DNA from 4 places in the Vogesella sp. XCS3 genome. Region 2 is predicted to be linked to each of the others. Evidence: predicted binding sites of a transcription regulator. Region 2 holds the regulator's gene; each other region holds the start of a gene.
The links. The regulator FNR, encoded in region 2, switches genes on or off when oxygen is low (the NO sensors DNR and NnrR bind a similar motif). The targets are predictions, from matches to a motif close to TTGATNNNNATCAA.
Positions count from the first base shown of each region.

Region 1: a site for FNR is predicted at 3,658-3,671, ahead of LCH97_RS12845 (cytochrome-c peroxidase). Genes of this name have one in related genera too.
Region 3: a site for FNR is predicted at 4,215-4,228, ahead of LCH97_RS02565 (FeoA family protein). Genes of this name have one in related genera too.
Region 4: a site for FNR is predicted at 3,466-3,479, ahead of LCH97_RS15955 (DUF3149 domain-containing protein). Genes of this name have one in related genera too.

Region 1 is NZ_CP085530.1:2,688,538-2,695,788, forward strand. Features, by position in the region: gene LCH97_RS12820 (methyl-accepting chemotaxis protein) at 100-1,704, shown strand; gene LCH97_RS12825 (GNAT family acetyltransferase) at 1,759-2,187, opposite strand; gene LCH97_RS12830 (DUF3291 domain-containing protein) at 2,248-2,697, opposite strand; gene LCH97_RS12835 (FKBP-type peptidyl-prolyl cis-trans isomerase) at 2,821-3,162, opposite strand; gene LCH97_RS12840 (hypothetical protein) at 3,215-3,622, opposite strand; gene LCH97_RS12845 (cytochrome-c peroxidase) at 3,781-4,785, shown strand; gene LCH97_RS12850 (Fur family transcriptional regulator) at 4,832-5,239, shown strand; gene LCH97_RS12855 (nuclear transport factor 2 family protein) at 5,678-6,046, opposite strand; gene LCH97_RS12860 (cupin domain-containing protein) at 6,094-6,603, opposite strand; gene LCH97_RS12865 (DHCW motif cupin fold protein) at 6,613-7,020, opposite strand; gene LCH97_RS12870 (VOC family protein) at 6,933-7,251, opposite strand, start outside.
Region 2 is NZ_CP085530.1:3,528,006-3,535,256, reverse strand. Features, by position in the region: gene bamC (outer membrane protein assembly factor BamC) at 1-219, shown strand, start outside; gene hemN (oxygen-independent coproporphyrinogen III oxidase) at 335-1,741, opposite strand; gene fnr (fumarate/nitrate reduction transcriptional regulator Fnr) at 1,852-2,592, shown strand; gene LCH97_RS16885 (flavodoxin family protein) at 2,646-3,101, opposite strand; gene LCH97_RS16880 (DUF1853 family protein) at 3,098-3,955, opposite strand; gene LCH97_RS16875 (RNA methyltransferase) at 4,005-4,778, opposite strand; gene LCH97_RS16870 (inositol monophosphatase family protein) at 4,923-5,717, shown strand; gene LCH97_RS16865 (TIGR02450 family Trp-rich protein) at 5,821-6,039, shown strand; gene LCH97_RS16860 (HD-GYP domain-containing protein) at 6,034-7,251, opposite strand, start outside.
Region 3 is NZ_CP085530.1:579,273-586,523, reverse strand. Features, by position in the region: gene LCH97_RS02585 (LysR family transcriptional regulator) at 43-945, shown strand; gene LCH97_RS02580 (ABC transporter substrate-binding protein) at 933-1,670, opposite strand; gene LCH97_RS02575 (FeoB-associated Cys-rich membrane protein) at 1,818-1,985, opposite strand; gene LCH97_RS02570 (ferrous iron transporter B) at 2,001-3,845, opposite strand; gene LCH97_RS02565 (FeoA family protein) at 3,853-4,122, opposite strand; gene LCH97_RS02560 (DUF1826 domain-containing protein) at 4,295-4,921, opposite strand; gene LCH97_RS02555 (dihydroorotase) at 4,918-6,258, opposite strand; gene zigA (zinc metallochaperone GTPase ZigA) at 6,255-7,251, opposite strand, start outside.
Region 4 is NZ_CP085530.1:3,346,935-3,354,185, reverse strand. Features, by position in the region: gene arsJ (organoarsenical effux MFS transporter ArsJ) at 222-1,457, opposite strand; gene LCH97_RS15965 (ArsJ-associated glyceraldehyde-3-phosphate dehydrogenase) at 1,461-2,471, opposite strand; gene LCH97_RS15960 (tyrosine-protein phosphatase) at 2,494-2,991, opposite strand; gene LCH97_RS15955 (DUF3149 domain-containing protein) at 3,266-3,352, opposite strand; gene LCH97_RS15950 (cytochrome d ubiquinol oxidase subunit II) at 3,610-4,620, opposite strand; gene LCH97_RS15945 (cytochrome ubiquinol oxidase subunit I) at 4,617-5,945, opposite strand; gene LCH97_RS15940 (GbsR/MarR family transcriptional regulator) at 5,948-6,517, opposite strand; gene LCH97_RS15935 (diguanylate cyclase domain-containing protein) at 6,695-7,251, shown strand, end outside.

The sequences.
Region 1 (7,251 bases), 840 kb from region 2:
TATGTCTTTGTGCTGATTTGTAGTGAGTGGCAGCACGCCAGCCAAGAGCGTGACAACACGGCTTCATCCTCTCCTGTCGATATCTCCAAAGGTTGTTCCATGAAGATTGTTTCAAAACTGATCGTGGCTTTTGTCTGTAGTGCAGTGGTAGTGGTGCTGGTGGGCTTGGCAGGTGTGATCAAGCTGAATCAGGCTGACCAGCGTTTCGATGCGTTTACCGGCAACATTCTGCCCAGCGTAGAACTGCTGGCCAAAACACAGAACCAGACCTGGGCTGCCCGTAACGAAGTATGGAAGCACCTGGCACAGCCAGACGCCGCGGGCAAGCAGGCCGCCGAGCAAGCTATCAGCAAGCGGCTGGATGAAGTGGAAAAATCGCTGCAGGCTTACGAGCCCATGGTGGTGGATGCCGAAGAAAAGCGCCTGCTGGAGCAATCCAGACAACGCCTGGCCGAGTATCGTGCCGGGCTGGTTGATACGCTGGCGATGTCGCGTAATGGCGACCAGGCTGGTGCGGTGCAACGCGCGCTGCAAGGCCGTGGCAATGCGCTGGTAGCGGCCATGGACGAGCACGTGCTGTATAACCGCAAACTGGCCCAGAACCTGCAGCAGGCCAATAGCGAGGCGGCACATAGCGCGCTGACCCAGCTGCTGGTGGTGCTGGCAGTGGTTCTGCTGGCAATGGCAGCTGGTGGCACGCAGCTGTGCCGCGCCATTTCGCAAGGCTTGCGCCGCATGCAGCAAGCGATGACCGAGATCAGTCGCGACCTGGACTTTACCCGCCGTGTTGCGGTGCCGCAGCAGGACGAAATCGGCGTGACGGCTACCGCCTTCAATGCCCTGCTGGACAAGCTGCAGCACAGCTTGCAAGACATGAAGCGCGGCATTGTCGAGGTGTCGTCCACCGCACAGCAGCTGCAGCAGGCGTCTGGCAGTGTGGCAGACAGCTCGGCACAGCAAAGCAATGCCTCTGCCCATATGGCGGCGGCGGTCGAGCAGATGACCGTAAGCCTGAGCCACGTGGCAGACCGTGCGCGCGAGGCGCATAGCCTGTCAGCCGAGGGTGCAGATCAGGCAAGCCTGGGGCAACAGGCGATCGGGCAGGTGGTGGCGGACATCGAGGTGATTGCCAGCACGGTGTCGGATACCGCGCACGAGATCGGCCAGCTGGCTGAGCGTAGCCAGAGCATCGAGTCGGTGGTGAATGTGATTCGTGATGTGGCCGAGCAGACCAATCTGCTGGCGCTGAACGCTGCCATCGAAGCGGCGCGCGCCGGCGAAAGCGGCCGCGGCTTTGCCGTGGTGGCCGACGAGGTGCGCAAGCTGGCCGAACGTACCGCCGCCTCCACACAGGAAATCGGCAAGATCATCACCGCCATCCAGCAGGTGACGGGCAATGTGGTCAGCCGCATGGAACAAGCGGTAGGCCAGGTAGAGCGCGGCCAGCAGGGGGTCGGCTCGGCGCAGCAGAATATCGCCCAGCTACTGGCCGGGGCACATGCCAGCGCCCGCGTGGTGCAAGAGATTTCCGAGGCGATCCGCGAACAAAGCATGGCCACCAACAGCATTGCGCAGCAGGTAGAAACCGTGGCGCAAAGTGCCGAGGCCAACAGCAGTGCGGCAGGTCAGGCGGCCAACATTGCCACCGGCCTGCAGCGTGTGGCGGCCGGCATGCAGCAGGAAGTGAGTGCTTACCGCGTGTAAGCGCGCGCAAACGAAACAGCCGGCATGGGATGCCGGCTTTTTTTTGCGTGTCGTCTAGGGCTGGGGGCCGTCGGCAATCAGCCGTTTGCCCAGGCTCACCGCCTCGTCCTGCGCGTAGCCCAGCTGGCGGTAAAAGGCCAATACCGCCGTGTTGCTGCTACGAACCTGCAGGTTGAGTTTGGGGCAGCCACGCGCCAGCAGCGCCGCTTCGATATGCGCCATCATGGCGCGGCCGTAGCCCAGGCCCTGCGCGCCGGGCTGTACTGCCAGGTAGTTCACCCAGCCACGGTGGCCGTCGTAGCCGGCCATGGCGCTGGCTACCAGCTGGCCGTCTGCCTCGCCCACCAGAAACAGCTCGCGCTGCACGGTGAGCTTGCGCTGGATGTCGCGCAGCGGGTCGTTCCACGGCCGTGTCAGGCCACAGGCCTGCCACAGCGCAATCACGGCGCCGGTATCGGCTTCGGTAAACGGGCGTATCTGCATGAGCGTCTTCCTGCACGATTGATACGGCATCATGGCATGCACGGTGGCGTGCGGCCAACCTTAGCCGGCGGGGGCGTCAAAACGGCGGGCAAAGGTAAACGCGCCAGGGCCGGGGCCGTGTTGCGCCAGCTGCGCCAGACGGTCGGCAGCCTCTGCCAGCGTGGGGCGGTGGCCGTGCGGCACCCACCATAGCACCTGGGCGGGGGTATCCATGCGGGCAAACCATTCGCGGCGGCGGCGGAAGAAGTCCACGTGCTCGCTGCGGTAGGCAAAGTCGGCCAGCGTATCGATGTTTTCCCACACCGACATATTCACGATGACGTCGTCGCCAAAGGGGCGAAAGGCGGTGGCGTCGCCCGCCTCGTCTTGCAGCCGCCACACAAAGCCGGGCGAGGCTTCGCCCAGCGCGTTGATGCGCTCAAGGTTGGCCGCAAAGTCGTGCAGCTGCGGCGAATCGAGTGGCGCCAGCAAGGTGGCGATATTGAGCTGGGCGAGCTGGTAAGCGGACATGGCGGCCTTTCGGTAGGGGATGCCAGGCAGATGATGCCGGGCTGGCGGGTTTCAAGTACGCCTGGCCCCTAAAATCAACGCCCTGCGTGGCGTGTTGCCTCTGCAGGGCGTTTGGCTGCGGCTTTAGTCGTCGCGCGTCAGCACGCTCAGCAGTTGGATCTCGAACAGCAGGTTGCTGTTGGGCGGGATCATGTCGCCCACCTGGCGCTCGCCGTAAGCCAGCGCTGCCGGCACCCACAGTTTGCGCTTGCCACCCACGCGCATGCCGGCCAGGCCCTGGATCCAGCCCTGGATCACGCGCTTGTTGCTGAGGATGCATTCGAAGGGCTGGCCCTTGCGCTGCGAGCTGTCGAACTCGGTGCCGTCTTCCAGCCAGCCGGTGTAGTGCGCGGTGATCAGCGCGCCGCGCTCGGCGGCCTTGCCCTCGCCCACGATGATGTCTTCGATTATTACGCTGTCGCTCATGGCGGCCTCCCGCTAAGTGAAGGCGGCATTTTAGGCGTAGTTGGCCGCACTTTCACCTGCGGGTTGCCGTTTCGCCGCGCGCTTCGCGCTCGAACGGGTTGTCCAGATAGGGGCGCCCGCCGCGTAGCCACAGCCACAGGCTGGCCGCCGGGTAGGCCAGCAGTAGCAAGGCGCCCCAGCGCTCGTACTGCCGTACATGAATATGCTCGTGCTGCCGCCAGTGCGCCAGCACGGCCGGGCTGATGCCCAGCACCACGTGCCCCAGTGTGATGGCGCAAAACGGTAGCAGTGACAGGGACGGCCACGGTGGTGCGGCCACCTCCAGCACGCCGTCGCAGCGTTGCGCGCGGCCACCGGCCAGCCATAAGGGCAGCGCCAGCAGCAGGCCGACGGCGCTGGCGGGGGCGGCCCACAGGTAGCGTAATGGCCGCAGTGCGGCCTGAGCGTCACGTTTTTTCATGCAATTCCTGCTTTATAAGGCTACCGCTTCGATACTTGACCCTGATCAAGCCCGCCTTTTACTGCCGCCTTAGACTGGGTTCAGTTTTTAGACACAGTCTAAACCGGAAGCCCCACCCTTCCGCCCTTTCTCTCTCGTCTGCATGAAGGAGCGTCATCATGAAAAAGATCGTACTGGCCATCAGTGCCTGTTTCGCCCTGGGTGGGGGTATTGCCCTGGTTCAGGCTGCTGCACCGGCCAATGAGCCTATCCAGCCCATCAAGGCGGCAAAGGTGAAAAACCCGGCCATGGCCGAGCTGGGCAAGAAACTGTACTTTGATGTGCGGCTGTCGCGCTCGGGTTTCATTTCCTGTAACTCCTGCCACAACCTGTCCATGGGTGGCACCGACAACCTGAAAACGTCCATCGGCCATAACTGGCAAAAAGGCCCGATCAACTCGCCCACGGTGCTGAACTCCAGCCTTAACTTGGCGCAGTTCTGGGATGGCCGCGCCAAAGACCTGAAAGAACAGGCGGGTGGCCCCATTGCCAACCCTGGCGAGATGGCGTTTACCCACGAGCTGGCGGTAGACGTACTGGCGTCGATTCCGCAATACGTTACCGAGTTCAAGCAGGTATTTGGCGATGGCAAGGTCAATATCGACCGCGTAACGCAGTCCATTGCCGCCTTTGAAGACACGCTGGTTACGCCCGACTCGCGCTTTGACCAATGGCTGAAGGGCAACAAGAAGGCGCTGAGCGCGCAAGAGCTGCGCGGCTACCAGACCTTCAAGACTGCTGGCTGTGTGGCCTGCCACAACGGCCCGGCGGTGGGCGGCAACTCGTTCCAGAAAATGGGCCTGGTCAAACCCTACATCACCACCAATACCGCCGAGGGCCGGGTAGCGGTAACCGGTAAAGACGCCGACCGCATGAATTTCAAGGTGCCCACGCTGCGTAACGTGGCGCTGACCTATCCGTACTTCCACGATGGCGAGGCCGCCACGCTGCACCAGGCGGTGGATACCATGGGCAAGCTGCAGCTGGGCCGCGAGTTCAGCAAACAGGAGCTGGACGATGTGGTGTCCTTCCTGCATACGCTGACCGGCAAGCAGCCCGACTTCAAGCTGCCTATCCTGCCGCCATCCAGCGACAAAACCCCGGCACCTAAGCCGTTCAACTAACCCTTTCCCCAGCGGCAGGCCGGGTGCAAGCCCGGCCTGATACACCATGACCCTGCACCACGATATTGCCCGCAAGCTGGCCGACGCCGGCATTCCGCTCACCAGCCAGCGCTTGCTGATTGCCTGCGAGCTGTTTGCCGAGCACTGCCACCTGAGCGCCGACGAGCTGCTGCTGCGTGTGGGCAGCCTCACGCCGGACATCTCGCGCGCCACGGTGTACAACACGCTGAAACTGTTCAGCCAGAAAGGACTGGTGCAGGAGCTGGTGGTGGAAAACGGCAAGCGCGTGTACGACTCCAACACCGCGCCGCACCCGCACTGCTACAACGCCGATACCGGCGAGCTGACCGACGTGCACCAGCAGCTGCAACTGGCCGGCCCCTTGCCCGAGCTGCCGCCTGGTACGGCGCTGGAGCGGGTGGACATTATCGTGCGGGTGCGCAACGTGGCTTGAGTGCGCGCCGTGTATGCAACACAAAACCGCCCTTTCTGGGTAATGCCAGTCAGTTAACGCTGACTGGCGTTTTTTTTTGACTAAGGGGTTGCTGCGTTCAGGGGTGCTTTTGTGTCCGCGATGCGGACGATAATTAGATGCCGGTTCCGCCCGGCAGACGGGTAAGGGGGCGGATTGCCGCCCCCTTTTCATTCCCCCGCAACCCGGGGCTGCTCGAAACCCCGTTCAAAATGGCACGCCCCAGGCGCCGCCGAACTCGCCCCTCGCTAACGGCTCGGGGCTCAAACAAATCGGCGTCTTAAAACCTGGGGCGTACCATTTTGACCGGCTCGCGCCAACGGGATGGGGCGCTTCACTCACGTCCTGCTACTTGAAAACCAAGCATATTCGCCTAACTGACTGGCATTACCCTTTCGGGCGGTTTTTGCATGTGGCGCTTTAGTAGCGCTCTACCGCCACCAGCCGTGGCGGCGGGCTGTAGTCTTCCGGCCACCAGTCGTTGATACGCCAGATCAGGCCGTCTTTCAGCGTGAAGAAGGCGATGCCGGTCAGCGTGTGTTGTTCCACGTGGAACGCGGTGCTGGTGACGGCGCTGTCGCCGTCGGCGATCAGCCGGGTGATGGTGACCGTCCAGTCGCCCGGGTAGGTGGCGTAAAAGGCCACAAAGGCGTCGATGCCGCGAATCAGCTCGCGCGTTTGCGGCACGCGGTATTCGATGCCGGGGTGCAGCGTGCTGGCAAACGCCGGCCAGTCGCGGGCATTGGCCAGCGCCCAGTGGCGGGTGATCAGGTCGTGGGTGCGACTCATCTGTTCATCAGTGCTCCGTGAAGATTGGCCGCAGCGGGCGGCGTGGTTCAGCTGGCGGTGTCGTCGCTGCCGGCCTGGCCGTCCCAGTAGGCCAGGGTGGCCTTGCTGTCGAAGCCCTGCCCCAGGCTGCGCACGCCAACGCGGCCGCTTTCCGGGTACACCACCACCTCGTGCGGGTTGCGCTCGCCAATGATCAGGTAACGGCAAGGCGCGTCGCTGTGGTTGTACAGCGCGTGGCCTACCTGCTGGCCGGCGGGAAAGCACACGTAGTCGCCGCTTTGCATGCGGTAGCGCTGTTCGCCCAGCTGCAGGGTGAGCTCGCCGTCCAGGATCAGCAGGTGTTCTTCTTCCTGCATGTGGTAGTGCAGCGGGCAGGCTTGCTTGCCCGGCGCCAGCTCTTCGCGGCAGACGCCCACGTGCTGCGCGCCGCCAAAGTTGCCCAGCTGTTGATAACGCACGCCGAAGCGGCTGCCCTGTTGATAACTTTCCCAGGGTACGCTGTCGGCGGCAAACGGTTCACAGGCGCCGTCGGTGTTGCTTGTAGTACGGGGATCCATGTGCTGTTCCTAATCGACAATAAACAGCGTGGCGCCCACCGGGGTGGACGAGCGGTGTGGCTCGGCGTGGTCGGCCACCTGGTAGCTGGTGCCTGGCGTCAGCACGAAGCGGCGGCCGTCGGCCAGCTCGGTATGCAGCTCGCCGCTGAGGCACAGCAGGATGTGGCCCTTTTGGCACCAGTGGTCGGCAAGGTAGCCGGGGCTGTATTCCACCATGCGTACGCGGATGGTGCCGAACTGGCAGGTGCGCCACCACGCGGTGCCGCTGTCGCCGGGGTGTTCGGTACGCGGGATGGCGGCCCAGTCTGTTGTGCCAAAAGGGATATCGTTTAGTTGTATATCGGCTCCTGGCTGGCTTGCGCGGCGTGGTTTTCGCGCAGGTGGAAGATATTGCCTTCCGGGTCGTGGCCGTTGCACACGGTAAAGCCCGGCCCCTGGTAGCGTTCGCGGTACAGCGCCCCGCCCTGCGCCGCTATCAACTGGGCGGCGTCGGCCAGGCTGGGTACGGTAAAGAACAGCTTGATGGCTTGTTCGCTACGCGGTTGCGGCGGGGTGTCGATGTGCACGTTGGCCGCAATATGTGGCGGCATGGCGTGCACGATCAGCTGGAAGTCGGCGTTGCTCAGCACCTGGTGTTCGGCATCGCCG
Region 2 (7,251 bases):
AAAGCCAACGCGCAAAGCAGCGGTGGCCTGTTCTCCAAGCTGGCTTTCTGGAAAGACAGCAAGCCGGGTGACCAGGCCAGCGTGCCAAACCTGCGCGTACAGCTGACCCGCCAAGGCGAACAGCAAGTACGTGTAGAGCTGCGCACTGCCGACAATGCCGTAGTCACCGACAAGGGCCTGGAAGCCCTGCTGCAGCAGATGGTTAACGAGCTGAAATAAGCCGTATACCCCGCCTGCCAGCCCGCCCTCTGTGGCGGGCTTTTCATTGTGCTGGCCCATAAAAAAGCCGACAGCCCCATCCGGGGCTGTCGGCTTTTATCTTGCCAGGGCTGGCTCAGATGGTTTTGGAATAGCGCGCCTTGGTTTCACGCTCGCGCAGATGACGGTCGAAAATCATCGCGATATTGCGAATCAGGAAGCGCCCCTTGGGTGCCACCATCAGGAAGTCACCATCAAAGGTCAGCAAACCTTCGCTCTGGAAAGCACGGATCTGCGGCAGCTCGACGGCAAAATAATCGGCAAAATTGATAGCAAAAGTCTGTTCTATCGCCTCTATCGACAAAGAGAAGCGGCACATCAGCGCCTGGATCACGCTACGGCGCAAGATGTCATCCTGCGTCAGCGTCATGCCGCGCAGCACTGGCAGGTGGCCGGCGTCCAGCGCGGCGTAATACGCATCCAGCTCTTTTTCGTTCTGCGTATAACAGGGGCCAACCTTGCCAATGGACGACACGCCCAGGCCGATCATGTCGCAGTCCGCGTGGGTAGAGTAGCCCTGGAAATTGCGTTGCAGGCGGCCCTGCTGCAAGGCACGGGTGAGCTCGTCGTCCGGCTTGGCAAAGTGGTCCATGCCGATAAACACGTAACCGGCCTCAGCCAGCTGCTGTACCGAGTTCTGCAGGATGTCCAGCTTGGTAGCCGACGAGGGCAAATCCGCCTCGTTGATGCGGCGCTGTGGCATGAATACCGTGGGCAGATGCGCGTAGTTGTACAGCGCGATGCGGTCTGGCGACATGGCAATCACGCGGCTCACCGTGTTTTCCAGCGAATGCGCCGTCTGCTTGGGCAGACCGTAAATCAGGTCTACGCTAATCGACTTGAAGCCGGCTTCACGCGCGGCATCCATCACCACACGGGTTTCTTCCTCGCTCTGGATGCGGTTCACCGCTTCCTGCACCACAGGGTCAAAATCCTGGATACCGATACTCATGCGGTTGAAACCCAGCCGTGCCAGGTGCAGGACCGTGTCGCGGCCAACCTTGCGCGGGTCGATTTCGATAGAAAACTCGCCTTCCGGCAACAGCTCGAAGTGCTGGCGGATAATGCCCATCACGCGGTCAAGCTGCTCGTCGGACAGGAAGGTGGGCGTACCGCCACCAAAATGCAGCTGGATCACTTTTTCACGGCTGCCCAGCTTTTCGGCCACCAGACGGATTTCCTTCTCCAGGTAATCCAGATAAGCGTCGGCGCGGGTCTTGTCTTTGGTAATGATCTTGTTGCAGCCGCAGTAGTAGCAAATGGTGTTGCAAAAAGGGACATGCACGTACAGCGAGATGGGCCGATGGTTGGCGCCAATCGCACGATGGGCCAGCCATTGCTCGTAATCACTCACCCCGAAGCCGGCATGAAAGCGGTCGGCAGTCGGGTAGGAGGTGTAGCGCGGGCCTGAACCTTCCAGCCTTTCGATGAGTTCTCTATCGAATACACACTGCGTCGGCGTGAAATTTATAGTGGGTGTCATAATTAATCTGGTTGGAAAACCGGTGGTGGGCTGGTAAATTTGCGCAATTGCCACTTTTTCTGCTTTGACGCGTATCAAGCAAGCCCGCTTGCTTGGCGAAAACCTACTCTATGACTGACCACACACACTCTTTGCACGCACTAAAAGTGTCGTGCTCCAACTGCAGCCTGCGAGAACTGTGCCTCCCACTGGGCTTGAACCGCGATGAGATGGCGCAACTGGACGCCGTGATCCGTCAAAGCCGACGCTTGAAACGTGGCGAGTACCTGTTCCGCTCTGGCGAAGGTTTCCGCTCGCTGTACGCCGTGCGTACCGGCTACTTCAAAACCTGTGTTTCGAGCCAGGACGGCCGCGAACAGGTTACCGGCTTTCACATGTCGGGCGAGCTGATGGGCCTGGACGGCATTTCGTCCAACCTGCACGGCTGCGACGCCATTGCACTGGAAGACAGCGAAGTATGCGAGCTGCCGTTCAACCGCATGGAAACCCTCGGCCGTGACATCCCCAGCCTGCAGCACCACTTTTTCCGCCTGATGAGCCGTGAGATCGTGCGTGATCAATCTGTCATGTTGCTGCTTGGCAACATGAAGGCTGAAGAACGCCTGGCAGCATTTCTGCTGAACTTGTCACAACGCCTATCAGCCCGTGGCTTTGCGGCCAACGATTTCATCCTGCGCATGAGCCGCGAAGAAATCGGCAGCTTCCTGGGGCTGAAACTGGAAACGGTCAGCCGTACCCTGTCCAAATTCCAGCAACAAGGCTGGCTGGTGGTAGACCATAAACATATCCAGCTGGTGAAGCCGGAAGAACTGAAGCAGCTGGTAGCAGGCTGTTCGCAAGCCCAGCACTAAGCCGCCCACGCACTGAATGCCCAACGCCCCGTCACGGGGCGTTTTGTTTGTGGCTACAGCATGCCGATAGACAGCGCGGCCGCCAGGGTGGCGCCCAGCTCGGCCGCAGCGGCCAGGTCAGCAGCCTGTGGCACCCCGCGTACCAGCAGCGGCGGATAGGCCTGCCGCCAGCCGTAGCCACGGGCAATGCGCTCTATGGCCTGCTGTGCACCCAGGCCATCGTTGCCGGCGCTGATCAGGATAGCGTACGGCAGGCCGGCCACCTTGCCCTGCGCCGGGTAATAGGTGCGGTCGAAGAAATCTTTCAGTGCGCCGGCCATGTAGCCAAAGTTCTCCGGCGTGGCCAGCAATAGCGCATCGCAGCCCAGCAATTCGTCCATGCCGGCTTGCAGGGCGGGCATGACGCGCACCGTCACGCTACTTTCCTGCATCGCCACCGCGGCTGCCGCCTTGGCCAGCTGCAAAGTATTGCCGGTTTGGCTGCTCCACAGCACCAGGAGTGTCTTCATGCGGCCAACCTTGGCAGCAAGGTGCCCAGCAGCTCTGGCGCTGGCCAGCTGTCTGGCACCACAAAGCCACGCGCCACCTCCTGCCACACCCCATGATCATCCGGCAACAACTCGGCCAACAGCCAGGGTCCTTCCGCCTGCGCCAGTTGCGCACGCATGGCAGCCAGGCTCTGCGTTGCCGCTTCATCTGCTTGCGCCGGGCTCAGCCATTGCAAGCGCGGCAGCGCCAGCCAGCGGCTATGCGGGTGCTGCTGCGGCCAACTATCCTGCCGCCGGCACCACCAGCCGCGGCAAGCGGCAGTATTGATAGCAGGATGCGTGGGTGCCGTATCGGCGGGGAAGAACAGCCAGCCGCTCAGGCGGCTGCTGGCAGTAAGCTGCGCGAAACCATCCGGCAACCTGGCTGCGGGGTGCTGCGCCAAGGTGAGCTGGCTGGCCAGCTTGCGGTATTTCAGCCACCAGGCATCACGCAGGCCCGGCCCCACCAGCGCGTGCGGGGCGCTATCGAGCTGCAGGTAGAATTTGCTGGCGGCTTCCAGGTGGCAAGGCTCGCCATCAATGCGCAGCAGAAAGTCGAATTCGCCTACCGTTAACGTGCCATCGCGTACCGGCAGGTTGGCCGCGACCAGCTCGATGTGTGGCGCCTGGCTGAACCAGTACCCCAGCAGTGCTTCGGCGTATAGCCCCAGGCGGCGCGTAGGGCGGGCTGCCAGCCACGCCAGCAGCGGGGTGGGGTCAGCATCCAGCGCCAGCAGCTGCGGCCAACCTTGCGGCCCTAGCAGGCGCTGGCGGCTGATTTCCACCCCGCTGAGCCAGGGCGGCGGCGCGGTCAGCAGGTAGGCCAGGTCGCGCACCGCGCAGGCTGCGCAACTGCGCACATTGCAGCAAGCCGGGCAGCATGGTTTATTCGCCCTGCTTGTCGCGCGGTGGCAGGCTGCCATCGGCGACACGCTGCACCTGCTTGAAAAAGCCGCGCAGAATGTCGATTTCCTCGCGCAATACGCCTGCGCGGTTGAACAGCGCGCGCATGCGGCGCATCAGACGCTCGCTGTTGCGCCGCTCGTAGTAGCCGATGGCTTCCAGCGTGTTGTCCAGGTGGCCGCACATGCTTTCTACCTCGGCCATGCTGGCGGCCTCGCCTTCCGCTTTCAGGTAGTTCACGTCCACGCCGGTGTGGCTGAACAGCTCGTAGGTCATCACCTGCACCGCCATGGCCAGGTTCAGCGAGAAGTAGTCCGGGTTGCCCGGCACGGTCACCAGGCGGTTACACATTTCCACCTCTTCGATCGACAGGCCGAAGGTTTCGTTGCCGAACACCAGCGCCACCTGCTCGCCGTCGCGTGCCCGCGCGATCAGCTCCGGCGCGGTCTCGCGCGGGGTGGACAGCGGGGTGGTGAGCTCGCGGCGGCGGCTGGTCAGCGCGCAGGCCACTGTCACATCCGACAGCGCTTCGGTGAGGCTACTCACGACGGTAGCGTGCTCGAGTACGTCTACCGCACCCGAGGCCAGTACATTGGCCTCTTCGCTGGGAAACACTTTCGGTTCAACCAGATACAAGCGGGTCAGACCCATGGTTTTCATGGCCCGTGCCGCCGAGCCGATATTGCCCGGGTGGCTGGGGCGCGCCAGCACGACGCGAATGTTCTTTAAAAAATCAGGTACTTGGGGTTTATTCATCGGGTAATTTTGAGTAGAATCGCGGGCTATTCAAAAACACCGCTGCGAAAGCGGTGTTTATCGTTCCTTAACCCAGACAGTTTACGACAAGCGCGCACCCCACGAAGGGGCTGCGCTTGTTTTGTATGATTTTAGAGGCCGTCAATGCATCCAATGCTCAATGTCGCGGTAAAAGCCGCTCGCCGTGCAGCCAACGTTATCCAGCGTGCATCGCTGAACCTGGATACCGTGCGTGTTGAAAAGAAAAAACACAACGACTTCGTGTCCGAAGTTGATCAAGCTGCCGAACAAGCCATCATTGATGTCATTCTGGATGCCTATCCGAAGCATGCGATTCTAGCAGAAGAGTCCGGCGGCCGCGGTCTGGGCACCTCCGAGTACGAGTGGATCATCGACCCGATCGATGGCACCACCAACTTCATCCACGGCCATCCGCAATACTGCATTTCCATCGCGCTGGCACACCGCGGCCAGATCCAGCAGGCTGTGGTTTACGACCCGAACCGCAACGATATGTTCACCGCCAGCCGTGGCGTGGGCGCGTTCCTGAACGACCGTCGTATCCGCGTCTCCAAACGCATCAACATGAACGAATGCCTGATCGCCACCGGTTTCCCGGTAGTAGACCAGAGCATGCTGGACACCCATCTGGCCATCCTGAAAGACGTGATCGGCAAAACCGCCGGCGCCCGTCGTGAAGGCTCTGCCGCACTGGACCTGTGCAACGTGGCCTGCGGCCGCGTGGATGGTTTCTTCGAATTCAACCTGAAGCCATGGGACATCGCTGCGGGTAGCCTGATCGTGCAAGAGGCTGGCGGCATCGTCACCAATATGCACGGTGAAGACGGCTGGTTCGAAAGCGGCGACATCGTGGCTGCCCCGCCAAAAGTACTGGGCCAGCTGCTGCCGCTGATTGCCCCGCACGTGAAGAGCGCCTAAGTCGCCCTTATCCGTAAACGCCCCCGCGCTGCCTGCAGCCGGGGGCGTTGTCGTTACGGGAACCACCCGGACTTCGCCTTATCGAAACCAGCAAGGAGGCCCCATGCCGGTGAACCATAAAAAACTGCAAGGCAGCAAATGGACTGCTGTCACCCCGCGCGAGCGCGAAAAACACTTTCTGGTGGTGAAGGTGGAATACGACGCCGACGACGCGCAGAAACCGCTGCGCGTCACGCTGGAGGCGGTGCTATCGCGCCGCCACTTCACCCTGCCCTGGCGCGAGCTGGGCGACACGGCACAGTGGCAGCCAGGCTGGCTATAAGCCGGCCGTTACCGTTTTGCTGGTCAGGCCAAGAAACAGCACGACCAGCGGCTCGAACAGCTCGGATTCGGCTGCGGCCAACTTCAGGCGCTGCCGGGTCAGGTCGCGCGACAGGTGGCGCGACAGCCAGTTGGTTTCGTTGATCACCCACGCCAGCTCCTGCCACAGCGGCTCGTGGCCCTCGCCTTCGGGCGCGTGCTTGGTCAGCATGTCCAGCCCAACACTATTGAACGCGCGCTGGATGCTGTTGAGCCGCATCGCCAGGTGGCCAAAAAGCTGCCAACCGGCTTCGCCCATTGTCTGCGACTCGATGTGCTGCATCACTTCGTGCACCCGTGCAAAACGCAGCAGCAGCTGGTGCAGCGACGACTGCAGCGCGTCTACCGGCTGTAACAAGCCGCTTTCGCGCGGCAAGCGCGCTGCCCGTAGCTGGGCAGGCACCCGCACCGCCGCCGAAAACTGGCCGGGCAACAATTTCAACGCCACTTGCAGCTGCCCCACCGGCTGGCGGGCGTGCTCGAAGATACCGGCCGCCATCTCGGCCAGCGCCAGTACCTCGGCGTTGTGGCCCACCGCCTCGCCACGCAATTGCCGCGGGTAGCCGCTGCCGTCCACCCGCTCGTGGTGCTGCAAGATCAGGTTGGCCACCTCCGGCGGCACGGCGCGTAGCTCGCTGGCCCACACATAACCGATGAGCGGATGGGCATCGAACTGGCGCCAGGCGTCGGCCGACAGCGGCCCGCCCTGCTGCCAGATAGCGGGGTCCAGATACAAATAGCCCACATCGTGCAGCAAGCCGGCCACCAGCAGCAGCTGGGCATCGCGTGGCGACGGCGCCAGGCTCCACGCGAGTGCGGCCACGCGCAGGCTGTGGCGGAACACGTCGGGAAAGCGGTTGGCGATCAGCTGCAGAGCCTGTGCAGCCAAGGGGGGCAAGGACAGCACCACCAGCTCGCGTTGCAGCGCGCGCTGGCCCTGCTCCAGCCAGGCGGCCAGCAGCGGGTCGTCGGCCAGCAACTGCTGCATCCCCTCGCGCAGGTGCGCCAGCAAGCTGGAGGTATCGACCTGCAGCTGGGTTTCCAGCGGCTGGCGCAAGCGGTGATTGGCCAGCAGCTCGCTGCTGCGGCTATCGATACGGGCACCACGCGCCAGCAGCTTGGTACCGTTGGCCGCCAGGATATCCTGGCTGGCATGCACGGCGACCTGCTTGTC
Region 3 (7,251 bases), 780 kb from region 2:
CGCATTAATCTGCGCATATTTGTTGCACAAATCGAGCAGATAATGGACAGACTCACCGCCATGCAGGTTTTTGCCGACGTAGCCGCCAGCGGCAGCTTTACTGCCAGCGCCGAGCGGCTGGGCATGTCGCGCGCCATGGTGACGCGCTATATAGCGGAAATGGAGCAGTGGCTGGGGGCGCGCCTGCTACAGCGCACCACCCGCCGTGTGACGCTGACCGACGCCGGCGAGCAAGCCTTGCGCCGCTGCCTGCAGATGCTGGCACTGGCAGAAGAAGCCGAAGACGAGGTGGCACCGCCGGACGGCACGCTGCGCGGCCAACTGCGGCTCACCAGCAGCATGTCGTTTGGCCACGCGCACCTGGCTGCGGCCATCAGCGACTTTCTGGCGCTGCACCCGCAGCTGAAGATAGACCTGAACGTAGGCGACGCCACGCTGAACCTGGTGGAGGCGCGCATCGACCTGGCCATCCGCATCAGCAGCGAACCAGACCCGGCGCTGATTGCCCGCCCGCTGGCCAGCTGCGAATCGGTGCTGGTGGCCAGCCCGGCCTACCTGGCGGCGCAAGGTTGGCCGCAACAGCCGGCCGAGCTGGCGCAGCACCGCTGCCTGGGCTACGCCAACTTTGGCCGCAGTACCTGGCGCTTTGGCCGCGATGGCGAGTGGCAAAGCGTCAGCGTGCCCACGCGCTTTACCGCCAACGAAGCCACCGTATTGCTGCACGCGGCGCTGGCCGGCGGTGGCATTGCATTGCAGCCCAGCTACCTGGCCGCGCCGCTACTGGCCAGCGGCCAACTACAGCAAGTACTGGGGGAATGGGCAGTGCCGCAGATGACGATCTACGCGCTGTACGCGTCGCGCCGGCATTTGTCGCCGGCGGTGCGGGCACTGCTGGATTTCCTGTTGGCGCGCTTTGCCGGCGCGCCGTGGGATCAGGCGCCGTAACGGCGCTTGAGTGCCGCCAGGCGGCCGTCGGCGCGTAGCTGGTCCAGCGCGTGCTGCAGGCTGCGCAGCATGGCGGGGTCGGTGTCTTTATTAAAGGCGAACCAGTACTGGTAGCGCTGATCCAGCGTCCACACCGGGCGGATGCGCGCCGCATCCACCTGCTGCAGTTTTTGCTGCCAGCGCATGGCCCAGTCCAGCATCACCACGCCGTCTGCGCGGCCAAGCAGCAGTTTTTTGAGGTTGACCTCGTCACTCTGGCCGTACTCCAGCCGGGCTTCAGGCAGGCCCAGCTGCAGCAGCTGGCTAGCCGCGCTGGATTCGGCCAGCACCCCCAGCCGGTAGCGCAGCAGGTCTGGCTGGCGGCGAATCTTGACATCGGGGCGGCTCGCCAGCGCGTACACCATTATCCGGCGCGGCGCGATGGGCCCTACCCACTTGAACAGCGCCTCGCGCTCGGGGTTACGCACGATGCTGTACAGCGCACTGCCAGGCTGCTGCTTTACCGTGCGGTAAGCCCGCATCCACGGCATTACCTCCAGCTGCACGCTATGGCCGGCCTCGCTGGCCATCTGGCGTAGCAACTCGCTGGCAAAGCCGCTGACCTTGCCGTTTTCCTCGTAATTCAGCGGTGGCAAAGCCTCGGTATACGCCTTGATGCTGGCCGCCATGGCCATGGCAGGCAGTATCAAAACCGTGACACAGGTGGCCAACAGGGCTTTTTTCATTATTTTTATCTATTAATTTCGATAGGTTTTAGCCTAGAACAGGCTGGCAGCCCGCACAAGTACGCCACCTACTGGCAAACCGGCGAAAAAACACCCCCTGCTGGCTATCGCAAGCAGGGGGTGGGTTCAAGCAAACAGACCGGCAGGCTAGTGGCAGCTACCACCCTTGCAACTACCGCAGCTACCGCAGCCGCCCGACTTGGGCTCGGCGCCTGGCACCGGTTTGCGGCTACGCGGCAGGTATTTACGCAGCAGGTATAGTGCCGCAGCGGCGACGATCAGGCCGACGATGGCCCCTTGCATGCCTTCACTCATCTTGTTCTCCTTGCCTCAGACCCACAGGGCCGCAATCTGGCGCACCAGCAGCGCGGCAAAGTAAGCCAGCGCAAACAGGTAGCCGGTAAAAATGACCGTAGCGCGTAGCGAGTTGGTCTCGCGGCGAACCACAGCAATGGTGGACAAGCATTGCGGCGCATACACAAACCACGCCAAGTAAGCCAGCGCTACCGGCAGGCTCCAGTCGTGCAACAATGCACCGCCCAGTGCTGCTTCGCCGCCAACCGCATAGACGGTAGCCAGCGCGCTCACTGCTACCTCGCGCGCAGCCATGGCAGGAATCAGCGCAATGCACATCTGCCAATTGAAACCCAGTGGCTCAAACAAAGGCTGCATCAGCTTGCCCAGCATGCCGGCAAAGCTGTACTCGATAGCCGGCAGCGTGGCATCGGCCGGTGCGTGCGGGAAAGTGGCCAGAAACCATAGCACGATGGACAGCGCCAGGATGATGGTGCCCACGCGGCGCAGAAAGATCGACGCCCGCTCCTTCAGCCCCAGTACAAAGTGGTAGGCGTTGGGCCAGCGGTAATTAGGCAGCTCCAGCAACAACGGGAAGCCCTGGCTGGCTGCCTCGCGGCGGCGCATCACCCAGGCCACCAGCGCGGCACTGGCGATACCGGCAATGTACAAGGCAAACAGTGTCAGGCCCTGCAAGTTGAACACGCCCCACACGCTTTGCTGCGGCACAAAAGCGCCGATTACCACCGCGTACACCGGCAGCCGCGCCGAGCAGGTCATCAGCGGCGCGGTCAGGATGGTAACCAGCCGCTCTTTCGGGTCGGCAATGCTGCGCGTGGACATGATGCCAGGCACGGCGCAGGCAAAGCTGGACAGCATGGGGATGAACGAACGCCCGGACAGGCCCACACCGCGCATCAGGCGGTCCAGCAAGAAGGCCGCTCGCGGCAGGTAGCCGGAGTCTTCCAGCGCCAGGATAAAGGCAAACAGGATAATGATCTGCGGCAGGAACACCAGCACGCCGCCGACACCGGCAATCAGGCCGTCCACCACAAAGTCATGCAGGATACCGGCCGGCAGCAGCGCGCCGGCGCTCTCGCCCAGCCAAGCCATAACCGCATCGATACCGTCCATCACCGGCGCAGCCCAGGCAAACACTGCCTGGAACATCAGCAGCAGGATGGTGGCCAGCAGCACCAGGCCCAGCACCGGGTGCATCACCAGCGCGTCCAGCCGGTCTTGCCAGGCCGGTGCTTGCGACGGCGCCGATACACTGGTGGCCAGCAGGCTGTCGATACGGGCGTACAGTGTTTCTACCGCCTCTGCACGTTCCGGCAGCGCCAGCTGACCGCTGCGGCTAGCAGCGTTGGCCGCACACTCGACCATGGCCGCTTGCAGGTCGGCTACACCGTTCTTGCGCACCGCCACGGTTTCCACCACCGGCATGCCCAGCTGTTGCGACAGCATGGCGGTGTCGATGGTAATGCCACGGCTGCGTGCCGCGTCGGCCAGGTTCAGCGCCAGAATCATCGGCAGGCCCAGTGCCTGCAGCTCCAGCACCAGACGCAGGCCGAGCTTGATATTGGTGGCATCCACCACGGCCACCAGCACGTCCGGCGCGGCCTCGCCCGCCATTTCGCCCAGAATCACACGGCGCGCCACCTGCTCGTCGGGTGAAGCCACGTACAGGCTGTAGGTGCCGGGCAGGTCGATCAGCTCGGCGGGGCGGCCCAGGCCAGACAGGCTGCCCAGGCGTTTTTCGACAGTAACACCGGCGTAGTTGGCCACTTTGGCACGGGAGCCGGTCAGGCTATTGAACAGCGCGGTCTTGCCGCAGTTGGGGTTACCCACCAGGGCAAAACGCAAAAGGGATCGGGACATGACGGAATCAGGCTGGGTGAACGGAGGTAATAATCTTGGCCGCTTCGCTGCGGCGCAGGCCGAACTTGGTGCCGTTGATGCGCACGGCCACGGGGTCGGCGCCGAACAGGCCAAAACCGATGACCTGCAGCACGGCGCCGGGCAGGAAACCCAGCTCTTTCAGGCGCAAGGTTACCTGCGCGTCCAGCTCGCCAAAATGGCTATGGCTGGCAATATCGACAATGGTGGCACGGGCGCCCTTGGGCAGCAGGTGCAGCGGGGTGGCAGTGTGGGACAAAACGCGCTCCTTGCTATCGATGCGAAGAACATCAAATGAGATTAATTCTTTTTATCGTAGCAATAAGCTTTGGCGATGTACACCCACCAGGGCTGATCCAGATCAAGCATTAAGTAACCATCTGTAGCGATATGCCATAGGCAAATGCAATCACCCCCGTTATCAATTCACCTCACCCCCACAAGGCATCCAGTGCCAGCATCACGCGCGGCACCTTGCTGGCCACCGCGGGCGAGCGGTGAATGGCTCCGCGCCCCGCGTTGCCCTGCCACAGGCTGCCCTTTAGCAACAGCACATCCCCTGCCGCGCTGCGGCCAACCTTGCCGCCGCGCATCAGGCCACTGTCGGCATCGGGCTGCCCGTCGCTGGCGGCGCCCAGATAGCGGCGGTCGGCGTCAGCCTCGGCCAGCCATTCGGTGCCTGCACCCTGCCAGGTGCACACCAGGCGCATGCCGGTACGGTCGACATGAAAGCGTGGGCACATAGCCTGCTGCAGCACCTCGATGCGCCAGCCCACCTGTGGGCAGCCCAGTAGCGTGCCAAACAGGTCGGCCAGCAGCGCCAGATCGCCGGCTGCCGCATCGCGCCCCGCAGCGGGCGGCCAGCTGACCAGGTGCGGCTGCTCGCCAGGCGACAGTTGGCCGCGCATGCCCAGGCCTAGCTGGCCGGCTGCGGCCAACCCGGCCACATAGCTGCCAATAGCCGGTGACAAGCCGCGCTGCCAGTGCAGCAGCTGTACCTGCGGCTGCAAGATGGCCGGCAAGCCGGCCAGATCGTCACACACCACCACATCGCTCATCGCCCACCCCCGCTGCGCTGGTACTGCAAGGCCCTGCCCTGCACACCGGGCAGCAATCGCCCCTGGTACCAGCCCAACTGGCCGGACACCACGCTGGCGCGCACGTGATGGCGCAAGGGGCGCTGCTCGAACGGCGACCAGCCGCAGCGCGACATCACCGGCAGCACCGGCCCGGCTCCGGGTGCCAGCAAGGCCAGGTCAGCCCAATAGCCCTCGTACAGATAGCCGCGCTCGCGAATGGCAAACAAGTCGGCCACGTTGTGGCTGGTTTTCTGTACCAGCTGCGGCAGCGTCAGCACGCCGTCGTCTACCAGCCCCATCAGCGCGGGCAGCGCGTGCTGCACCAGCGGCAGCCCGCTGGGTGCCTGCCAGTACGGGCGCGCTTTTTCTTCGGTGGTGTGCGGCGCGTGGTCGGTACCGATCACGTCCAGGCGGCCATCCTGCAAGCCCTGCAACAAGGCAGCACGGTCGGCGGCAGTTTTCACCGACGGGTTGCACTTCAGGCGGTTGCCCAGCGTGGCGTAACCGGCCTCGTCAAACAGCAGGTGGTGCACACAGGCTTCGGCGGTGATGCGCTTGCCGGCCAGCGGGCCGGCGTCGAACAGCGCCAGCTCGCGGGCGGTGGTGAGGTGCAGCACGTGCAAGCGGGTATCAAACTGCCGCGCCAGGCTTACCGCCAGGCTGCTGCTGCGCCAGCAGGCCTCGGCGCTGCGCACCTGCGGGTGTAGCGCCGCGGTGGCCGCGTCACCGTACTGCCCCCGCAGGCGGGCGCTGTCGGCCTCTACCGTGGGGGTGTGTTCGCAATGCGCCAGCAATACGGTGGGTACGCTGGCGAACAGGCGCTCCAGCAGCGCCGGCTCGTCCAGCAGCATATTGCCGGTACTGGCGCCCATGAATACCTTGACGCCGGCCACCCGCTCCGGCGGCAGCTCGGCCACCAGGTCCAGGTTGTCGCTGGCGGCACCAAAGTGAAAGCCATAGTTGGCCGCGCTGTGCTGTGCGGCCAACCATTCCTTGTGCGCCAGCGCGTCCAGCGTGGTGGTGGTGGGCGTGGTGTTCGGCATATCCATGAAGCTGGTAATGCCGCCCGCCAGCGCTGCGCGCGATTCGGTGGCGATGCAGCCTTTATGCGTGAGCCCCGGCTCGCGAAAATGCACCTGGTCGTCGATCATGCCCGGCAGCAGCCAGCCGCCGGCGGCGTCGATCTCGTACCGGGCTTCGGCATCGATACTGGCCGCAATGCGCGCGATGCGCCCGCCGTGCACCAGCAGGTCACCCTCGCTGATGCGCCCTTCGTTCACCAGCCGCGCATTGCGGATCAGGATATCGCCCTTCATGCCGGCAACACCTCGCCCTCTTCGGCCAGCTCGCCCCACTGCGGGAAAGGGTCCGGCAAGCTGGCCCACGCGGTAGGGCCGGCGGCCAGCTCGGCCTCGGTCAGCAGGCAGGCATCAAACGCCGCCGTCAACGCTGCCTGATCCATACCCATACCGATGATCACCAGCTCTTGCTGGCGGTCGCCCCACGGCTCTGCCCAGCGGGTAGCAATGATGGCGCGGCTTTCGTCGTCTTGCGGCCAGTCGGCGCGGTCTACCGCGTCCCACCACAAACCACCCAGACCGTGGCGCGACATGGCACCAGCCTGCGACCAGCTACCCACCAGCATCGGCCGTGTCGCCAGCCAGAAATAACCCTTGGAGCGCACCACGCCCGGCCATTCCTGCTGTACCCACTGGTAAAAGCGCTGCGGGTGGAAAGGCTGGCGCGCACGGTAGACAAAGCTGGTAATGCCGTACTCTTCGGTTTCCGGTACGTGCTCGCCGCGCAGCTCTTGCAGCCAGCCCGGTGCGTCGGCGGCGGCATCGAAATCAAACAGGCCGGTGTCCAGCACGCTAGCCAACGGTACGCGGCCAAAGTGGCTTTTGACGATGCGCGCGCGCGGGTTGAGCGTGGCCAGGATGGCTTCCAGGCGCAGGATGTCGTCGGCCGACATCAGGTCGGTCTTGTTCAGCACAATCACATCGCAGAACTCCACCTGCTCGACCAGCAGGTCTACCACGGTGCGCTCGTCTTCGTCGCCGGCCGCCTCGCCGCGCTGGTGCAGAAAGTCTTGCGAGCCGTAGTCGCGCAGGAAATTGAAGCCGTCCACCACGGTAACCATGGTGTCCAGCCGCGCGATATCGGACAGGCTGTGGCCGTCGTCGTCGCGGAAGGTGAAGGTTTCCGCCACCGGTAGCGGCTCGGCAATACCGGTGGATTCGATCAGCAGGTAGTCGAAACGGCCGGCTGCGGCCAACTTGCGGATTTCCACCAGCAAATCCTCGCGCAGC
Region 4 (7,251 bases), 180 kb from region 2:
GTAGCGTTGAAAGCGGCCTTCTTGCGCCACCGTCACCAGCCCGGCGTGGCTCATGCCTTTCAGGTGGAACGACACATTGTTGGCTGGCAAGTCGAGGTTGGCCGCAATCTGGCCGGCCACCATGCCTTCGTGGCCCTGGCGTACCAGCAGGCGGTAGATGTCCAGGCGCACGCCGGAGGCCAGCGCTTCGAATAGTTTGACGGCGCTTTCTTTGGGCAGGCTCATGCGTTTTCTCGGGCAGGGTTGGCCGCGTGCTGCGGCAGGGCCAGCGACACCAGCGCGGCCACGGTAATAAACACAGTAGATAGCCACAGGCAGGCGGCCAGGCCGTATTGCTGGTACACCCAGCCGGACAGCACGGTGCCGATCAGCCGGCCCATGGCGTTGGACATATAGTAAAAGCCCACGTCCAGCGACACGCCGTCGGCCTTGGCATAGCTGACAATCAGGTAGCTATGCAGCGAGGAGTTCACCGCAAACAGCACGCCAAACAGCGCCAGCCCGCCCAGTACCACCCAGCCAGCAGGCCAGCCTGCGGCCAACCCTAAGGCCATGGCAGCGGGCAGGCCGGCCAGCATGGCAGCCCATGCAAAAGCGCTGCGCCCATCCGGCACCCTGCCCTGCTTTTTGCCGGTAATGGCTGGTGCCAGCGTTTGCACCACGCCGTAGCCGATAACCCACGCCGCCAGAAAGCCGCCTACCTGCCAGACATCCCAGCCAAACACGTTGCCGAGGTACACCGGCAGCGCCACCACAAACCATACGTCGCGCGCGCCAAACAGGAATAGCCGCGCCGCCGACAGCCGGTTGATGGCCGGGCTTTTGGACAGCAGCTCGCGAAACTTCGGCTTGGCCTTGGCCATGCCCAGGTCGGGCCGCAGCTGCCACAGGCTGAACAGCCAGATCGCCGCCAATAGCGCCGCCATGCCCAGCACCGCGTCGCCAAAGCCCAGCGTAGCCAGCAAGGCACCGCCCAGAAAGAAGCCCACGCCTTTCAACGCGTTCTTGGAGCCGGTCAGCAGCGCCACCCAGCGGTACAGCGTGCCCTGCTCGCCGTCCGGCACCAGCAGCTTGATGCTGCTTTTGGCAGACATCTTGTTCAGGTCTTTGGCAATGCCGGACAGTGCCTGGCTGGCCATCACGTACGGTACGGTGAGCACGGCGGCCGGTGCGGCCAACATCAGCAACGCCAGCACCTGCAGCGCCAGACCCAGGTTCATGGTGCGGTTCAGCCCCAGCCGCGCGCCCAGATAGCCGCCCACCAGGTTGGTGACCACGCCGAACACCTCGTAAAACAGGAACAGCGCGGCAATCTGCAACGGGGCGTAGCCCAGCTGGTGAAAGTGCAGCACCACCAGCATGCGCAGCGCGCCGTCGGTAAGGGTGAACGCCCAGTAGTTGGCCGTCACCAGCAGGTACTGGCGGATGGCCGGCGATAGCGTGGAAAGCGCCTGCATCGCTTAGCCCTGGTCGGCCAGGCCCACCAGCCGCGCCAGCTCCACGGTGCGGTTGGCGTAGCCCCATTCGTTGTCGTACCAGGCGTACAGCTTTACCTGCGTGCCGTTCACTACCATGGTGGACAGCGCATCGATAATGGACGAACGCGGGTCGGTACGGTAATCGATAGATACCAGCGGGCGCGCTTCGTAGCCCAGAATGCCCTGCAGCGTATGGTTGGCCGCATGCTGCAGCGCGACGTTGACCTCCTCGGCGGTGGTGGCGCGCTCTACCTCGAACACGCAGTCGGTCAGCGAGGCGTTGGCCAGCGGCACGCGCACGGCGTGGCCATTGAGGCGGCCGCGCAGCTCGGGGAAGATCTCGGCAATAGCGGTAGCCGAGCCGGTGCTGGTGGGGATCAGGCTCATGCCGCTGGCGCGGGCGCGGCGCAGGTCTTTGTGCGGCTGGTCCAGAATGCTCTGGGTGTTGGTCAGGTCGTGGATGGTGGTGATGCTGCCGTGGCGGATACCGAAGGTTTCGTGGATCACCTTCACCACCGGCGCCAAGCAGTTGGTGGTGCACGAGGCAGCGGTAACGATGCGGTGCACGGCAGGGTCGAACAGCTGCTGGTTCACACCCATCACCACGTTCAGCGCGCCTGGCTCTTTTACCGGCGCGCTCACTACCACGCGCTTGACGCCCTGTTCCAGGTACGCCTGCAGCACGGCTACAGTTTTCATCTTGCCGCTGGCTTCGATCACTACATCGCAACCGCGCCAGTCGGTATCGGCAATCGCCTTGTTGTGGCTGACGCTGATGCGCTTGCCGTCAATAACGATAGCGCCGTCCACCGCGCTGGCCTCGTGGCCCCAGCGGCCGTGCACCGAATCAAAATTCAGCAAGTGGGCGTGGGTTTCCGCGTCGCCGGCCGGGTCGTTGATGTGCACGAATTCAAACTCGGGCCAGGCCCAGGCGGCACGCAGTGCCAGGCGGCCGATGCGGCCAAAACCGTTGATACCGATCTTGATGGTCATAGTGGGGTGTCTCGCTAAAAGGTTAAACGGCGTCGTACTGGCCAATCCAGGCCTGGTGCACCGGGTGCTGTATGGCCTTGGGGCGCAGCGCCTGTACCTGCGCGATGGCAGCGCTGCGCGGCACACCCAGAGCAATCAGGATGCGGGCAGCGACCAGGCCGGTACGGCCAGACCCGCCCTTGCAATGAATGGCCAGGCACTGGCCAGCCCGCAGCCGCGCCAGCAGATCGGGCGCGGCGGCTTGCCAGGCACTATCGAAATCCGCCAGCGGTGCGCGCTCGTCCGCTACCGGCAGGTGAAACCAGGCCAGGCCCAGTTGGCCACACGCAGCGCCTATATCATCGGCGCCGTTCTGCTGTAGCTCGGCAGCCGGCATCAGGCTGATGACACCGCTGGCACCGGCCTGCTGCAGGGTATGCAGCGCCTGGCTCAGGCTAACAGCCTGGGTACCGGGGCACGGTGTCAGCAGTAAACAGCCATCCACAGCAGGGATGGCCAGCGTATCGAAAGGGTGGGTCATGTCTGGTCTCCGGCCAAATCAATATTACAAGAATCATTGAAATAAAGTCTAGGCGGGCCATGTGACAGCAAGATGAAGGCAGCGAAAGGGGACGTAGACGACGGCAAATCGCGTGTAGCGTCTGCACGGTGGCGTGGGCAGCTCTGGCACAGTGGTGAGCCAGCTGCGCGCGCGGAAAAACTATAAAAAAAGGGGTACGGCCCACCACCGTACCCCCAAACACACACACATCAAGAGGAAATCACACGCGCATGCCGTGGCATGCGTTTAAAGCTTACTTATCGTCGTTCGCCTTTTTGATAAAGATGGCGATACAGGTCAGCACGATGACTGTTGTGACAGTGATAACGATAGCGCTCATCATGCCTACGTCGTCAGAGAGAAGTTGTTTCCACAATTCCATGATATTGCTCCCCCGGCAGCCCGGTATTCGATCTGGATGCAGTCATCTTACCCCTGCGCTTTTCATGGGCTTTGACCCAAGTCAAGCGAATCGCTCTATCAAAATGTAACGTATCGTATGTGTGCGCAAAGCGCGCACACCCTGCTTTAAGTCCATGATAGAAATAAAAAAAGAGCAGGAATAAACCCTGCTCTTTTGATTTGGCGCAATATTTTCTAGCTGTAGCTGAGCTTGCCTGCCTTGCCCCAGAACACGCGGTAGGCAAACACCGTATAAGCGATGATGGTGGGCAGCACCACGGCAGCACCGGCCAGAATCACCCACAGCGCTTCCGGGTCGCTGGCAGCCTGCCAGATGTCCAGCCGGCCGATGACGATTTCGGGAAACACGCTATACGCCAGCCCCCAAAACGCCAGCAGCACAATACCCACGGTGCAGGCAAACGGCAGCCAGCACAGCGCGTCCTGCCCGGCGCGCTGGCGTGCGGCCAACCTGGGCAGGCTGGCGGCCAAGAGGCCGAACAGCGCCACGCTGATCAACGGCAGCGGCAACAGCAGCAGGAAATCCGGCAACACGAACCATTTATCGGCGATGCGGCTGCTGGCCAGCGGCGTAGCCACCGACACCAGCAATACTGCCAGCGCGGTACCGGCCAGCGCGTACTGCGCCCAGCGCGTGGCACGCTGCTGCAGGCGGTCGCTGCTCTTCATGATCAGCCAGCCGGCACCCAGCAGCACGTAGGCCGCAGTTAGCCCCAGGCCGGTCAGCAGCGCAAAGCCCCAGGCGCCCGCCCCGGGCGCAAAGCCGGTCAGGTAGCGGCCCAGCATCACGCCCTGGCTAATAGACGCCAGCAGCGAGCCGGCAGCAAACGCCAGGTTCCACGCCGGCTGGTGCTGCGCCTGCGCCTTGACGCGGAAGTCGAACGCCACCCCGCGCAGGATCAGCCCCAGCAGCATGATGGCCACCGGCAGGTACAGCTCGCCCAGGATGATACCGTGTGCCATCGGAAACGCCACCAGCAGCAGCCCCACGCCCAGCACCAGCCAGGTTTCGTTGGCATCCCAGAACGGGCCGATGCTGGCGATCATGGCGTCGCGCTCGTCGTCGTTACCCAGCGGTAGCAGCACGCCAACGCCCAGGTCGTAGCCGTCCAGCACCACATAAATCAGCATCGACAGCGCCATCAGGCCGGCAAAGATCACCGGCAACCACAGTTCGGCATTCATGGCTGTGCTCCTTCAAGGTTGGCCGCAGGCGCTGCCTTGCGCGCCAGATAAAACACCACCGACACATAGCTGGCCAGCAGCACTGCGTACAACGCCAGGTACATCAGCAAAGTAGACAGGATCATGCCGCTGCCCACGCTGGATGCGGCGTCGGCGGTGCGCAGGATGCCGGTGACCAGCCACGGCTGGCGGCCGATTTCGGTGACGTACCAGCCGGCCACCGTAGCTACCCAGCCAGAGAAGGTCATCGCCACTAGGCCACGCTGCAACCACGGTGCCAGTTGGCCGCGACGCAGCTGCCACCACGCCAGCCAGCTCACCGCCAGCATCAGCATGCCTACCCCCACCATCACGCGGAAGCTCCAGAACACCTTGGCCACGGGCGGGTGGGCGTTGGGGAATTCATTCAGGCCGCGGATCTCGCCATCGGGGTGATGGGTAATGATCAGGCTGGCCAGTTTGGGTATGCCGACCTCGAAGCGGTTGCTTTGCGTAGCTTCGTCCGGCAGCGCAAACAGCAGCAAGGGCGCGCCACGTTCGGTGTGCCACACGCCTTCGATGGCGGCCAGCTTGGCCGGCTGGTGCTGGAAGGTGTTCAGCCCGTGCATGTCGCCTACCAGCACCTGCAACGGAATCAGCAAGGCCGCCAGGCTGACGCCGGTTTTCAGCGTGTGCGCCACTGCGGCGGCGCGGTCACCGCGCAACCAGCGGTAGGCCGACACGCCAGCCACCAGAAACGCCACCGTCAGGCCGGAGGCCAGCAGCATGTGGGTCAGGCGGTAGGGCATGGACGGGTTGAAAATCACCGCCAGCCAGCTTTGCACGTGCACCTTGCCGGCGATCACCTCTACCCCGGCGGGGGTCTGCATCCACGAATTCAGCACGATGATCCAGAACGCCGACACCGTGGTGCCGAACGCCACCAGAAAGGTGGCCAGCGTATGCACGCGGTTGGACACTTTGGCGCGGCCGAACAGCATGATGCCCAGGAAGGTGGCCTCCAGGAAGAAGGCGGTCAGCACCTCGTAAGCCAGCAGCGGCCCGGCCACATTGCCCACGTGCTGCATGAAGCCCGGCCAGTTGGTGCCGAACTGGAAGCTCATGGTGATGCCGGACACCACGCCCAGCGCAAAGGTCAGCGCAAAGATTTTTACCCAGAAGCCGTAGGCGTCCATCCACGCCTCGTCGCCACTGCGGTTAAAGCGCGCCTTGAAGTACAGCAGCACCCAGCCCATGGCAATGCTGATGGTAGGGAACAGGATGTGGAAGGTAATGTTGGCCGCAAACTGGATGCGAGCCAGGATGACCGGGTCCAGGCTGTCCATGGCTAATCCTCCTTGCCACTGTCACGCCCGGCCAAACGGCCCAGGCTCTGGGTGAACTGCAGCACCTTGCCCACCTGGCTGCCCAGCTTCATCAGCTTTTCCAGCGTTTCCACGTCCATGTCGCGGATGTCGGCAAACCACTTGGTGACCAGCTCGATCAGCTGGTACATCTCGTTCATGCGTGCCTGGGCGTGGCGTTCGGCCTCGCCGGACGGGGTTTCCATGATGGCGCCGCGCAGCATGGTCAGCGTGGGCTCGACTTCTCGCTTTTGCCGCTCTTCGGCCAGCGTCTTGAAAATGGCCCACACGTCTTCCGGCGTGCTGAAGTACTCGCGGCGGTCGCCTGGCAAGTGTTGCAATTTGACCAAGCGCCAGGCCTGCAATTCTTTCAGCGCCATACTGGTATTGGAGCGCGAACAGCCGATGGCCTCCACGATGTCGTCCGCGTTCAGCGGCCGGTCGGAAACATAAAGCAGGGCGTAAATCTGCCCTACGGTGCGGTTAATGCCCCAGTGGCTGCCCATCTCGCCAAAGTGCAGCACAAAAGATTGGATCAGGGGTGGCAGGTTCATGTGTGTGGCCTTTTTGAATTTTCAGTACTTTCTGAAACTTTGATATGGATCATAGTTTCAGAAAATAGGCCTTGTCAATGCACGCCTGACACGATAGCCCGCGTGAAAACAATGTTGCTTTATCAAATGATTGCAGTTGGACGATACTCATAAGTATCGACACTACTGATTTCCCTCATGCCCACAGCCCCCTCTCTGCGCCATGCACTGCTAGACGACACCGCAGCTGCACTGGGCAAGGATTACCTGCAACAGCTGGTAAACAGCCTGGCCCGGCACAGCGGTGCACAACTGGTTTTTATCAGCCAGCAACTGACGCTGCCCGTTCGGCATGTCGAAGTCATTATCGCCAACACTAGCGCCCACCCTGGCCGCTATGCGCTGGCAGGCACGCCATGCGAGCAGGTGATCCTGCAGCAGCAGGCTGTCGTGCACCATAGCGGGGTGAACCGGCACTTTGCAGCCGAGCAAGACACGGCCTGGCAGAGCTTTGCCGGCTGGCCCTTGCTGGATAAACACGGCCATTGCATGGGGCACCTGGCGCTGTTTGACGAGCGGGCAAACGTACTGCCCGATACGCTGCTACAAGATATCGCCCCCTTCGCTACCCGCGCCGCCGCCGAGCTGCAAAGGCTGGAACACGAGCGCATCAGCAGCTCGCGCGCCAGCTGGGATGCCCTGCATTCGCACTTTCTGCGCCAGTACATTCAGGGCAAGCCGCTGCCCACGCTGCT